DNA from 2 places in the Neobacillus sp. B4I6 genome. Region 2 is predicted to be linked to the other one. Evidence: a T-box and tRNA genes for the amino acid it is inferred to sense, from the RefSeq annotation. Region 2 holds a T-box; the other holds one or more tRNA genes.
What was found. The T-box of region 2 lies ahead of tyrS (tyrosine--tRNA ligase). A T-box ahead of a tRNA ligase gene usually reads a tRNA of that ligase, here a tRNA-Tyr.
Positions count from the first base shown of each region.

Region 1: it encodes a tRNA-Tyr, which carries the amino acid that the T-box ahead of tyrS (tyrosine--tRNA ligase) is inferred to sense. The anticodon was not compared.

Region 1 is NZ_JBNPWB010000002.1:5,018,731-5,025,493, reverse strand. It holds rRNA gene QF028_RS26975 (23S ribosomal RNA) at 1-2,463, shown strand, start outside; rRNA gene rrf (5S ribosomal RNA) at 2,591-2,707, shown strand; tRNA gene QF028_RS26965 (tRNA-Asn) at 2,722-2,796, shown strand; tRNA gene QF028_RS26960 (tRNA-Thr) at 2,824-2,896, shown strand; tRNA gene QF028_RS26955 (tRNA-Glu) at 2,917-2,991, shown strand; tRNA gene QF028_RS26950 (tRNA-Val) at 3,033-3,108, shown strand; tRNA gene QF028_RS26945 (tRNA-Thr) at 3,131-3,203, shown strand; tRNA gene QF028_RS26940 (tRNA-Tyr) at 3,226-3,310, shown strand; tRNA gene QF028_RS26935 (tRNA-Gln) at 3,360-3,434, shown strand; tRNA gene QF028_RS26930 (tRNA-Lys) at 3,437-3,509, shown strand; gene rocF (arginase) at 3,980-4,876, shown strand; gene sigW (RNA polymerase sigma factor SigW) at 5,147-5,710, shown strand; gene QF028_RS26915 (zf-HC2 domain-containing protein) at 5,729-6,355, shown strand; gene cdaA (diadenylate cyclase CdaA) at 6,486-6,763, shown strand, end outside.
Region 2 is NZ_JBNPWB010000002.1:239,380-246,142, forward strand. It holds gene QF028_RS02985 (transglycosylase domain-containing protein) at 1-2,467, opposite strand, end outside; T-box leader at 2,614-2,832, shown strand; gene tyrS (tyrosine--tRNA ligase) at 2,880-4,133, shown strand; gene QF028_RS02995 (DUF6954 family protein) at 4,246-4,434, shown strand; gene QF028_RS03000 (hypothetical protein) at 4,524-4,943, opposite strand; gene QF028_RS03005 (hypothetical protein) at 5,383-6,465, opposite strand.

The DNA.
Region 1 (6,763 bases), 4.8 Mb from region 2:
CTAAATACTCCCTAGTGACCGATAGTGAACCAGTACCGTGAGGGAAAGGTGAAAAGCACCCCGGAAGGGGAGTGAAATAGTTCCTGAAACCGTGTGCCTACAAGTAGTTAGAGCCCGTTAATGGGTGATAGCGTGCCTTTTGTAGAATGAACCGGCGAGTTACGATCCCATGCAAGGTTAAGTTGAAGAGACGGAGCCGCAGCGAAAGCGAGTCTGAATAGGGCGTATGAGTATGTGGTCGTAGACCCGAAACCAGGTGATCTACCCATGTCCAGGGTGAAGTCCAGGTAACACTGGATGGAGGCCCGAACCCACGCACGTTGAAAAGTGCGGGGATGAGGTGTGGGTAGCGGAGAAATTCCAATCGAACTTGGAGATAGCTGGTTCTCTCCGAAATAGCTTTAGGGCTAGCCTCACGTAGTAAGAGTCTTGGAGGTAGAGCACTGTTTGGACTAGGGGCCCTCATCGGGTTACCGAATTCAGACAAACTCCGAATGCCAAAGACTTATCCGTGGGAGTCAGACTGCGAGTGATAAGATCCGTAGTCAAAAGGGAAACAGCCCAGACCACCAGCTAAGGTCCCAAAGTATACGTTAAGTGGAAAAGGATGTGGAGTTGTTTAGACAACCAGGATGTTGGCTTAGAAGCAGCCACCATTTAAAGAGTGCGTAATAGCTCACTGGTCGAATGACTCTGCGCCGAAAATGTACCGGGGCTAAACGTATCACCGAAGCTGTGGATTGACATCTTAGATGTCAGTGGTAGGAGAGCGTTCTAAGGGCGTTGAAGCTAGACCGTAAGGACTGGTGGAGCGCTTAGAAGTGAGAATGCCGGTATGAGTAGCGAAAGATGAGTGAGAATCTCATCCACCGAATGCCTAAGGTTTCCTGAGGAAGGCTCGTCCGCTCAGGGTTAGTCGGGACCTAAGCCGAGGCCGAAAGGCGTAGGCGATGGACAACAGGTTGATATTCCTGTACCACCTCTTTATCGTTTGAGCAATGGGGGGACGCAGGAGGATAGGGTAAGCGCGCTGTTGGATATGCGCGTCTAAGCAGTTAGGCTGAGAAGTAGGCAAATCCGCTTCTCGCGAAGGCTGAGCTGTGATAGCGAGGGAAATTTAGTACCGAAGTTCCTGATTCCACACTGCCAAGAAAAGCCTCTAGCGAGATAAAAGGTGCCCGTACCGCAAACCGACACAGGTAGGCGAGGAGAGAATCCTAAGGTGAGCGAGAGAACTCTCGTTAAGGAACTCGGCAAAATGACCCCGTAACTTCGGGAGAAGGGGTGCTTTTTGAGGTGAATAGCCTCGAAGAGCCGCAGTGAATAGGCCCAGGCGACTGTTTAGCAAAAACACAGGTCTCTGCGAAGCCGCAAGGCGAAGTATAGGGGCTGACGCCTGCCCGGTGCTGGAAGGTTAAGAGGAGGGGTTAGCGCAAGCAAAGCTCTGAATCGAAGCCCCAGTAAACGGCGGCCGTAACTATAACGGTCCTAAGGTAGCGAAATTCCTTGTCGGGTAAGTTCCGACCCGCACGAAAGGCGTAACGATCTGGGCACTGTCTCAACGAGAGACTCGGTGAAATTATAGTACCTGTGAAGATGCAGGTTACCCGCGACAGGACGGAAAGACCCCGTGGAGCTTTACTGTAGCCTGATATTGAATTTTGGTACAGCTTGTACAGGATAGGTAGGAGCCTGAGAAGCCGGAGCGCTAGCTTCGGTGGAGGCGTCGGTGGGATACTACCCTGGCTGTATTGAAATTCTAACCCGCACCCCTGATCGGGGTGGGAGACAGTGTCAGGTGGGCAGTTTGACTGGGGCGGTCGCCTCCTAAAGAGTAACGGAGGCGCCCAAAGGTTCCCTCAGAATGGTTGGAAATCATTCGCAGAGTGTAAAGGCACAAGGGAGCTTGACTGCGAGACCTACAAGTCGAGCAGGGACGAAAGTCGGGCTTAGTGATCCGGTGGTTCCGCATGGAAGGGCCATCGCTCAACGGATAAAAGCTACCCCGGGGATAACAGGCTTATCTCCCCCAAGAGTCCACATCGACGGGGAGGTTTGGCACCTCGATGTCGGCTCATCGCATCCTGGGGCTGTAGTCGGTCCCAAGGGTTGGGCTGTTCGCCCATTAAAGCGGTACGCGAGCTGGGTTCAGAACGTCGTGAGACAGTTCGGTCCCTATCCGTCGTGGGCGCAGGAAATTTGAGAGGAGCTGTCCTTAGTACGAGAGGACCGGGATGGACGCACCGCTGGTGTACCAGTTGTTCTGCCAAGGGCATCGCTGGGTAGCTATGTGCGGACGGGATAAGTGCTGAAAGCATCTAAGCATGAAGCCCCCCTCAAGATGAGATTTCCCATAGCGCAAGCTAGTAAGAACCCTGAAAGATGATCAGGTTGATAGGTCAGAGGTGGAAGCGTGGTAACATGTGGAGCTAACTGATACTAATCGTTCGAGGACTTAACCAATTTATAAGGTATACACTCGATTTTACAACTTCTTCTGCATTATCTAGTTTTGAGGGAATGAAAAAAATTAATTTTCCTCTTGAAAAATTTCAAAAAGATATTATAATAAATAATGTCTTGAAAATAGTCTGGCAGTAATGGCGAGAAGGTCACACCCGTTCCCATACCGAACACGGAAGTTAAGCTTCTCAGCGCCGATGGTAGTTGGGACACGCGTCCCTGTGAGAGTAGGACGCTGCCAGGCTGAAATATTATTGTTCCGCAGTAGCTCAGTGGTAGAGCTATCGGCTGTTAACCGATCGGTCGTAGGTTCGAGTCCTACCTGCGGAGCCATTTTTATGTAAACTTATATATAGCTATGCTTCCATAGCTCAGTAGGTAGAGCACTTCCATGGTAAGGAAGAGGTCAGCGGTTCGAGCCCGCTTGGAAGCTTTCCTATTTTTTAATAGTATGGCCCCTTGGTCAAGCGGTTAAGACACCTCCCTTTCACGGAGGTAACACGGGTTCGAGTCCCGTAGGGGTCACCAAAGTTTTTTATGCACTAGCGTAAAATAACTTTCATTGCTGTGGAGGATTAGCTCAGCTGGGAGAGCATCTGCCTTACAAGCAGAGGGTCGGCGGTTCGAGCCCGTCATCCTCCACCATAATAAATTATGTTAACTACATGCCGGGGTAGCTCAATTGGTAGAGCAACTGACTTGTAATCAGTAGGTTGGGGGTTCAAGTCCTCTCGCCGGCACTGCTTTTTTAAATTTTAATATGGAGGGGTAGCGAAGTGGCTAAACGCGGCGGACTGTAAATCCGCTCCCTCCGGGTTCGGCGGTTCGAATCCGTCCCCCTCCACCATTAATATTTTTAAAAAAGTTGGACATACTAGATAATATTACATCTCTATTGGGCTATAGCCAAGCGGTAAGGCATCGCACTTTGACTGCGACATGCGTTGGTTCAAATCCAGCTAGCCCAGCCAGAGAGCCATTAGCTCAGTTGGTAGAGCATCTGACTTTTAATCAGAGGGTCGAAGGTTCGAGTCCTTCATGGCTCATATAGTAACAGCAAGGAACTTTGGAGAAATCTCCAAGGTTCTTTTTTATGAAAAAGAAACAAAGTGTCGTCAGTGGGAGATTGGCGGCAAAAATTTATGAAATAAGCATCAAAGTGTCGCCAATAAGGGCTATTGGCACCAAAAATTTATGAAAAAAGCAATAAAGTGTCGTCAATAAGGGCTATTGGCGGCAAAAATTCATGAAAAAGGCATTAAAGTATCGCCAATAAGGGCTATTGGCGACAAAAATTCATGAAATAACAATCAAACTATCGCCAATCATATCTGCGAAGTTTGAATTCGTTAGTCAAAATGGAACCGACGTTCATTTTGACTTATTTTACATCCCTGCCTTAAACCAACCAATGGTCTAAGGTTTTTTATCGTATATATATACATAATTTTGTCGAGTTGAGTCATCGGTATGAAAGCGGTTAAAATAGATACATAAAAGGGTAGGAGGAATTAATATGAGTAAGCTTTCAATTATTGGAATGCCGATGGATTTAGGTCAAATGCGACGAGGGGTAGATATGGGGCCAAGTGCCATCCGTTATGCTGGGATGGTTGAACGACTTAAGCCACTATTTGATGAAATACATGATCTAGGTGATATTCCAATTGGCAGACCTGAAGTTGTGGTGGATAAAGAATCTAATTTGCGGAATCTTGATTTAGTTGCTGAGAAAAGTGCTTTGTTAGCTGAAAAAGTAGATGCTGCTGTCGAGTCAGGTGCGTTTCCGCTTGTCCTTGGCGGGGATCATAGTATTGCTATTGGTACTTTAGCAGGTGTCTCTAAACATTATAAAAATCTTGGTGTCATTTGGTATGACGCACATGGCGATCTAAATACGGCTGAGACAAGCCCTTCTGGTAATATCCATGGAATGCCACTAGCCGTAAGTATCGGGTTAGGGCACAGCTTGTTAACCGAGATAGGTGGATATGGTCCTAAAGTTAAACCTGAAAATGTAGTCATTATTGGTGCAAGAGCGTTGGATGATGGAGAAAAAGATTTAATAAAGGAAATAGGAATCAAAGTTTACACAATGCATGAAATTGACCGGATGGGGATGGCCAAAGTAATGGAAGAAACCATCGCTTACCTGAAAGAAAAGACAGATGGTGTCCACCTTTCACTTGATTTAGATGGCCTAGACCCAAATGATGCTCCAGGCGTTGGAACACCAGTTATGGGTGGAATCAGCTACCGGGAAAGTCATCTTGCTATGGAGATGTTAGAAGAAGCAAAAATCATTACATCAGCAGAATTTGTAGAAGTAAATCCCATTTTAGATGAAAAAAATAAAACTGCTAAAGTGGCAGTTGAATTGATGGGATCATTATTCGGAGAAAAATTATTATAATAAATAAATAAATAAGTAAAGCTGCATTTCGTAAGAAAACGGGCCAACCTGTTCTTCTAGCGTGATGCAGCTTTTTTCTATTTTCTTCTTGTCAAAGAATTAAAACCGTGTCAATTTATCTCCTTCATAAAATCTTTAAACTAATTAGTAAGCCCTTTTAGTATATTTTTGTTAATATTAAAGGTATTGAGAAGTTTTTTCGTGTAAAACGAAACTTTTTTGCTAACGATTCGTATTATCGGATAGCAGCAATGGAGCTGAGGTAACGTAATGGATGCAATTGTAAAAAAGAGAATAAAACAAGTAATCAAAGGGGACCAAGATGCCTTTGGTGAAATCGTTGAAATATATAAAAACAGTATTTATCAACTTTGTTTTCGGATGCTTGGAAATCGTCATGAAGCTGAGGATATGGCACAGGAAGCTTTTATTCGTGCTTATGTGAATATCAAAACCTTTAATCAAGACTTGAAATTTTCAACTTGGCTTTTTCGGATAGCAACCAATCTGTGTATTGACCGAATGCGAAAAAAGAAACCGGATCATTATTTAGATGCAGAGGTTGCAGGGACAGAAGGATTAACAATGTATTCGCAGATCCCTTCGAACACACCGTTGCCAGAGTCAGAAGTAGAAAGCTTAGAGCTGCAGGATACGGTCCAGAAAGAGATATTAAAACTGCCCGATAAATATCGGACAGCCATCGTATTAAAATATATTGAAGAGTTGTCCTTAAATGAAATTAGCGAAATTCTTGATTTACCACTTGGAACGGTTAAAACAAGGATTCACCGTGGCCGGGAAGCGTTAAGACAACAATTAAGATATGTGTGATAAGAGGTGAAACTGTTAATGTGTCCAGAACAAATCATCGAACTAATGCATGAATACTTAGATGAAGAAATTACACCTGATCAAGAACGAATATTAAGAGAACACCTCCAAAACTGCAAAGAATGCGAGGCTATATTTAATGAGCTAAATAAGACGATCGCTTTTGTAAAGAGTGTGTCACATATGCAGGTACCTGATGGCTTTACAGCCAATGTGTTGTCTCGTTTACCAAAAGAGAAACGAAAGATTTGGATGCAGCGTTGGTTGAAAAACCATCCTTTGCTTGCAGCTGCCTCTTTATTTCTCATATTAATGATGGGAAGCGTATTTTCTACTTGGAATCAAGATCGAGAGTTTTCTGTATCGAAGCAAAAAAACTTAATAGTTAAAAATAATACGGTTATTGTACCTAAAGGTGAGACGGTCAAGGGCGATGTCATTGTTCGAAATGGGACATTAGAAATTGAAGGTGAAGTCCAAGGTGATGTGACAGTTATCAATGGTGAAAAATATTTGGCCTCTGCAGGACATGTAACAGGGCAGATTGAAGAGGTAAATGAAGTGTTCGATTGGATTTGGTATCATATTAAAAAGACCGCACAAGATGTGGTTCAAATATTGGAAGACCAACCAGAAACCAAATAAAAAAACAAATCACTCTGATCGGGTGATTTGTTTTTTTACCCAGATACATATAATAGGTACAAGTGGTATTTATGGTATAATAAATAGGTTGTAATTTATTTGTGTTAAAGAAAATTACGGAGGAAGAACAATGCCGTTTGCTGATTTCGAACTATGGAAGTATTTAGCTAGTATTGTTGATATTGTCCTCGTATGGTATGTCATTTACAAGCTGATCAATGTGATTAGAGGAACGAAGGCCGTTCAATTACTAAAAGGCATTCTCGTTATTCTTCTAGTCAGAGTTGTCAGTGAGTTTCTAGGCTTCCAAACATTAAGCTGGATGATGGAACAGGCGATAACATACGGGTTTCTTGCGATTATTATTATATTTCAGCCAGAACTTAGAAGAGCCCTCGAGCAATTAGG
Region 2 (6,763 bases):
GAATTTTCCCCCAGCGCTCTTTCTGTGGAATTAGTTGTCTATAATTATGGAAGTTACTTCCAACAATGCGTTTGATAAAATCAGGATTTAAAATGAGACCAAATTGGGCAAACTCTTTTGGTGTAGAATCCAAGGCCAAATATTTTTTGTCGCCAACCATAACATATTTTCCTTCAATTAAGCTATCATCAACTCTTGTTGGTACATTATTGACATTAAAGTAATCTGATTCGATTAACCCTGCTTTTGAACATGCCTCAGAAGGCAGCATTCCGGAAACTGCACAATAAGAACGTTGCACGATTCCTTTTGGCATTTTAAATGTCTTCTTTGGAGCAATTAGATCAGGTTTAATTTTATAGGCAGCGTTCATTAACTGAGCCCATAAATTATTGGTCCGTGAACTATAAGACATACCGGATGTCTGGAGCGATTTTGGTGTATCATACCCTCTCCAAAGACCAAAGGTGACATTAGGGTTTGAAGCAACGAACCAAGAGTCAATATATTGATTTCCTGTCCCCGTTTTCCCAGCCCAGTCCGCACTGAAATTTAGTTTGCTTCTAACTCCTGCTGCCGTTCCCATCTTTACCACGTCACGCATCATATCAATCGTTAAATAGGCTGTTTGCGGCTTAAAGACATTAACAGGTTTCACTTCGTGCTGATAGATAACCTTGCCATTTTTATCGACAATTTTATCAATCATATAGGCATCAATAAATTTCCCATCATTAGCAAAGGTACTAAATGCGTTCGTATTTTCTTCGATGGTTACCCCATTTGTCATCGATCCAATCGAAGTAGCTAGATTGGTATAATCATCTTTTCTTAAAGAGGTAAATCCCATTTTTTCAAGATACGTGGCGGGACGTTGATCAACGATACTCTTGTAAAGCTTAACCGCTGGTACGTTATAGGATTTCGCTAATGCATATCTTGCTGAAACTAGTCCGCTGTACCGATAGTCATAGTTTTGCGGCCAAGGATCACTTCTGCCGGGAGCAAGACTCAACGCTACATTCGGCAGCGGTGTTCCCGGAGCTGCTTTTCCTAACTCAATCGCTGGTGCATAGACAAGAAGTGGTTTCATGGTAGAACCGTTTTGTCTGATGGCACTGGTTGCGTGATTAAGCTGTTGGTCGTCATAATTCCTTCCAGCGACAAAACTGATAATTTTTCCAGTCTTGTTTTCGATCAGTTCCGCCCCAACCTCAGCAGGTTCCATAACTGTTTTTATTTCTCCAGTTTCAGGATCCTTTTTTTCTTGTGGCTTATCGGGTCCGTAATATTGATAATTGTCCTTAACTTTTTGCATCGCATCGTATATTTTTTTGTCTATTGTCGAATGAATTTGGTATCCATTTTGACGCAAAGCATTTCTAGCTAATATTTGATATTTATATGCAAGGTTGTCATCGTTTTTTAACTCTTTTTCTGAAATCCCATCATTTTTTGCTAAGACAGTGGTCAGGACTTCAATCGACCGCTTTTCAATTTCGACTGTTAGCCATGGGTATTTTTCCAGTGGATTTGCAACCGGTTTGATAAAATCCTTTTTAATATCGTAGGCAGAGGCTTGCGCATATTCATGCTCGTTAATATAGCCGCCGTCAAACATTCTCTTTAGGACGGTTTTCATCCGTGTGAGACCAGGTTCCAGATATTGCGGTTCTTTTATCGTCCCTTCCCGTGTAAACGGGGTATATCCAAACGGGCTTTGAGGCAATCCTGCAATGAAGGCAGCTTGCGGGAGTGTTAAATCACTCGCCTTTTTACCAAAAATCCCTTTTGCAGCTGCTTGGACACCCGCAATGTTTCGTCCAGACGAATTTCTTCCTAAGGTAGACACATTAAGATAAGCTTCAAGAATGTCTTTTTTATCAAAAAATTTCTCTAAACGAAGAGCAAGTAAAATTTCATTGGCTTTCCTTTGAAACGAGACCTCATTTGTTAAGATTTGATTTTTTATTAATTGCTGTGTTAACGTACTGCCGCCGGATTGAACAGCAGAATTTGTCACTTCCTGAAAGACGGCCCGAAATACTGCTTTTGGGACAACACCTTTATGCTTGTAAAAGTATTCGTCTTCGGTTGCAACTACCGCATTGACTAAATCATTTGATACATCGTCCAATTTTACTTCTTCCCGTTCCAAGTCGGTGTGAAGTTTACCAAGATAAACATTATCCGAAAAATATAACTCAGAAGTTTCCGTATAGTTATAAATATCTTTTTTCATGCTGTCATACGAGCGAACAGGTTCATCTTTTACAAGTGAAGCAAAATAACCCGCACCAACACCTGTCGCAAATGATCCGCCAAGAATGACGACTGTTAATACAAGGAGTAACAGATTCCAAACTACTTGATATGTGATTCGTGCACTTTTAACCGTTCTTTTATGGGTAAATATGTTCAACACGGATTTTACTTTTTCTATCAATGCTTGTAATTTTTCAACCATCTATAGTATCACCTCATCTAAAATCAAGTACATTATAGCATACCAAAGGTATAAAAACTGACAAAGTTCTACATTTATCTGAAATTTCCAGTTAAGTTTGACAGGGAACTTGAAATATGGTAAAAAAAGCTATACATTAATTTAATAAAAAAGCTGTGAAGGGAACCAACTGTAGTTCTTCTATCCCTGTTTCAAGAGAGTCAGCGGTGGTGAAAGCTGATACATATAGAAGAATGAATTACTCCCCTGAGCTTTCTCTGTGAAAATGATTTTTTTGTAGCGGAGAACGGTCTAAACCGTTAATTTTTTGAGTTGGAGGAATTTTCCTCAAGCTGGGTGGTACCGCGTAAATTTACGTCCCTGCATTTTTGCAGGGGCGTTTTTATTTTTTTACCAAATTGGAGGGAATAGGATGGATTTATTACAGGATTTGGCATGGAGAGGAATCATCTACCAGCAAACGGATGAAGAAGGTCTGAAGGATTCATTAAACAAGGGGCAAATTTCTTTATATTGTGGTGTTGACCCAACTGCTGATAGTATGCATATCGGCCATTTGCTGCCATTTTTAACACTTAGAAGATTTCAGCAGCATGGACATCGTCCGATTGTGTTAGTCGGAGGAGCAACAGGCTTGATTGGTGATCCGAGTGGTAAAAGTGAAGAACGAAAGTTGTTAACACTAGAAACAGTGCAGGATAATGTAGCAGGTATCAAAAAGCAACTTGAATCTATTTTCGAATTTGAAGGTGAAAACGGAGCAATCATGGTTAATAACTATGATTGGGCAGGCTCAATGGATGTCGTTACCTTCTTGCGTGATATCGGCAAACATATCGGTGTCAATTACATGCTGGCGAAGGATACCATTGCATCAAGGCTTGAGACGGGTATTTCGTTTACAGAATTCACCTATACCATTTTACAAGCGATGGATTTTCTTCATTTATATGAGCATCACAACTGTAAATTACAAATTGGCGGAAGTGACCAGTGGGGGAACATAACTTCAGGATTGGAATTAATCCGCAAAGTTCAGCCAGAAGGCTCGAAGGCATTTGGGTTAACCATTCCGCTTGTGACAAAAGCAGATGGTACAAAGTTTGGGAAAACGGAAAGTGGTGCAGTTTGGTTAGATCCTGAAAAAACTACCCCGTATGAGTTCTACCAGTTCTGGATTAATACAGCTGATGCAGATGTGGTGAAATACTTAAAGATTTTTACATTCCTTTCGCATGAGGAAATTGAACAATTAGAAAAAGCTGTTCAGGAAGAGCCGCATCTTCGTAAGGCACAAAAGGTATTAGCTGAAGAACTGACTCGTTTGATACACGGTGAAGATTCCTTGCAACAGGCAATCAAAATTTCCCTGGCGTTATTTAGCGGGGATGTAAGAAGTCTTTCAGGTGCGGAAATCGAGCAGGGCTTTAAAGATGTACCAGCTTATACTTCACAAAACGAGGAGAATTTGGTCGATCTTTTGGTTGCAGCGAAAATTTCTCCATCCAAGCGTCAAGCACGTGAAGACATCTCAAATGGTGCTGTTACTGTTAATGGTGAAAAAATTACGGACAACGCTTATATCTTAGCAGAATCCGATCGAATTGAAGGAAAGTTTACGATTATTAGAAGAGGTAAAAAGAAGTATACGTTAATTAAATACTAATAAAAGAAGGGCTTTGGAAATCAAAGCCCTTTTTTGCTATAAGGATATCGGTGTAACAACGGGTTAATTTATTTCGTCTAATATAAAAGGAACGAAAATGGGGGTGAATATATTGAAATTTTTATTACACGCCGTATTTATTATTCTCATCGCACTTGTTACATTTTTCGGACTTGGTCCTGTTTTATATGCAGACGGGATATTACAAGAAAGATTATCGACTGCGGCTATCGTAGTTGTCATTTATATAATACTTGCCTTTTTATATAGGAAATCTATCAAATGGGTCAATCGAAGATAGAAAAAGCCCTCATACCAATGGGTATGAGGGCTTTAACCTTATTAACGTGACTCATGTCCTCGTGACTTATGTTCTTCGGATTCAGCTTTTCAATTTTTACTCCTATAACTAACATTATTAATGTGGAAGATGGGAATGCGAACGAGTTCCTCTTTAGCGACCAAATGAACAAAATCATCTTTTACCTCACAAAGTACCCCCTTAACCATTTCAGAACTTCCACGATTAATTTTTACCCAATGATATTTCAATGATTTAAGTAGGTCTTTGAATTTCTCAGCATTTTTAAAATTCTCAGGAATTTCAACGTCGAATTCCCACTTCCCTTTCGTATTTTCTGTAAAACTTTTAATGTGTTGAGTTTTGTAATAAACGACTCCATCCTCTTCTGTAAGAACGACGATATAATCGTCTCTTTCATCCAATAACTTCCCAATTTTGGATTCCGATCCGTCTCGATTAACCTTGATTACTGTATCTTTAAAATATTTCATTAGGTTTTCACTCATATAAAAAATCTCCCCTTAAAGTTATTTAAGTACACTGCATCATATGTATAACGGGAGGAACTTGTCCTAAGCAAATGGCCTGTCTTTAAATTGTTTGTCTTTTTCATTTTTTACCATGAAAATAAGTATCTTCAAGATTAGAAAAATGACAATACTTAAGAAGACCCTGCTCAATCCTTAAAAAAAGAGGAGAGCGATAATGTCTCTTTATGTCTTAATAGTCAAAAAGAAGAAGAAAAAAGAAGCGTTAGACGCTTCAATCAGAGGAAAGTGTGAAAATTGACACTCGCACTAAATATTATTAAAACTAAAACGGCTTGGGCAAAAACAAAATTTCATGAAGAAATAACTTATTTAATGAGTGGATACTATCAAGCGTTTTTGTTGACAGTGTCCCTTTATTTTCAACTACTCTGCGAACCACTATGAGTGAGAAACTTTAAAAATTTAATCTTCGTAAAATCTTTTCCAATGAGATTAATGAGGATAAAAGAACTGACACATCAAGTTCATTTTCAAAAGATGTTTTTTGCGAAGTTCCCTGAAGGCTATTATTGGTGTTATTGATGTTATTTTCACTCGCAACGTTTGATTCTTGATGTAATATTTGGGAAGTTCCCTGAAGGCTATTATTGGTGTTATTGTTGTAATTTTCACTCGCAGCGTTTGATTCTTGATGTAATATTTGGGAAGTTCCCTGAGGGCTATTATTGGTGTTATTGTTGTAATTTTCACTCCCATCGTTTGATTCTTGACGTAATATTTGGGAAGTTCCCTGAGGGCTATTATTGGTGTTATTGATGTTATTTTCACTCGCAACGTTTGATTCCTGACGTAATATTTGCGAAGTTCCCTGAGGGTTATTATTGGTGTTATTGTTGTAATTTTCACTCGCAGCGTTTGATTCTTGACATAATATTTGGGAAGTTACCTGAGGGCTACAATAGGTGTTATTGTAGTTATTTTCACTCTTATCGTTTGATTTTTGATGTAATTTTTGTGAAGTTCTCTTAGGGCTATTATTGGTGTTATTTTTGTTATTTCCACTCTTATCGTTTGATTTTTGACGTGACTCATGTTTTTCCGATTTCGCCTTTTTAATTTTTACTCCATAACTAACATTTTTAATGTGGGACATGGCAATGCGAACGATTTCCCCATTATTGACCAAATGAACTAAATCATTTTTTACCTCACAGAGTACCCCCTCTACCGTCTCAGTACTGCCACGATTGATAATTACCCAACGATATTCCAATGATTTAAGCAGGTCTTTGAAATTTTTAGCTTTTTTAAATTCGAAATCCTTCGGAACATCAACGTCGAATTTAAACTGCTCTTTCAGATTATCTGTAAAATTTTTAATATGTTTAGTGTTGTGGTAGACGATCCCATCTTCTTCCGTGAGAAGGCAGAGGTAATCTTCACTTGCATGCATAAACATCCCAACTCTGGATTCTGGTCCGCCTCGATCAACCTTGATTACTCTATCTTGAAAATATTTCGTGAGGTCTTTACCCATATAAAAAATTCTCCCCCTTAAATTAAGTTATTAACTACACTGCATCGTATGTATAACGGGAGGAAGTTGTCCTAAGCAAATAGCCTGTCTTTTGCTCACCGGTTCGCTCCCTTCATAGAACATCGTTATTAAGATCCTGATATTATCATGGCCTTTTTTTAATTTTGTTGCTAAAAACTCCTGCGATGACTATTGTTAGTAGGATTTTTACAAAATAGTATGCGTCTGTCCACTTGAATAATTTTGTTAAAACTTCCTCCAAAATTGCCCCCATCTCTTTGGGGGAGAATACAAAATT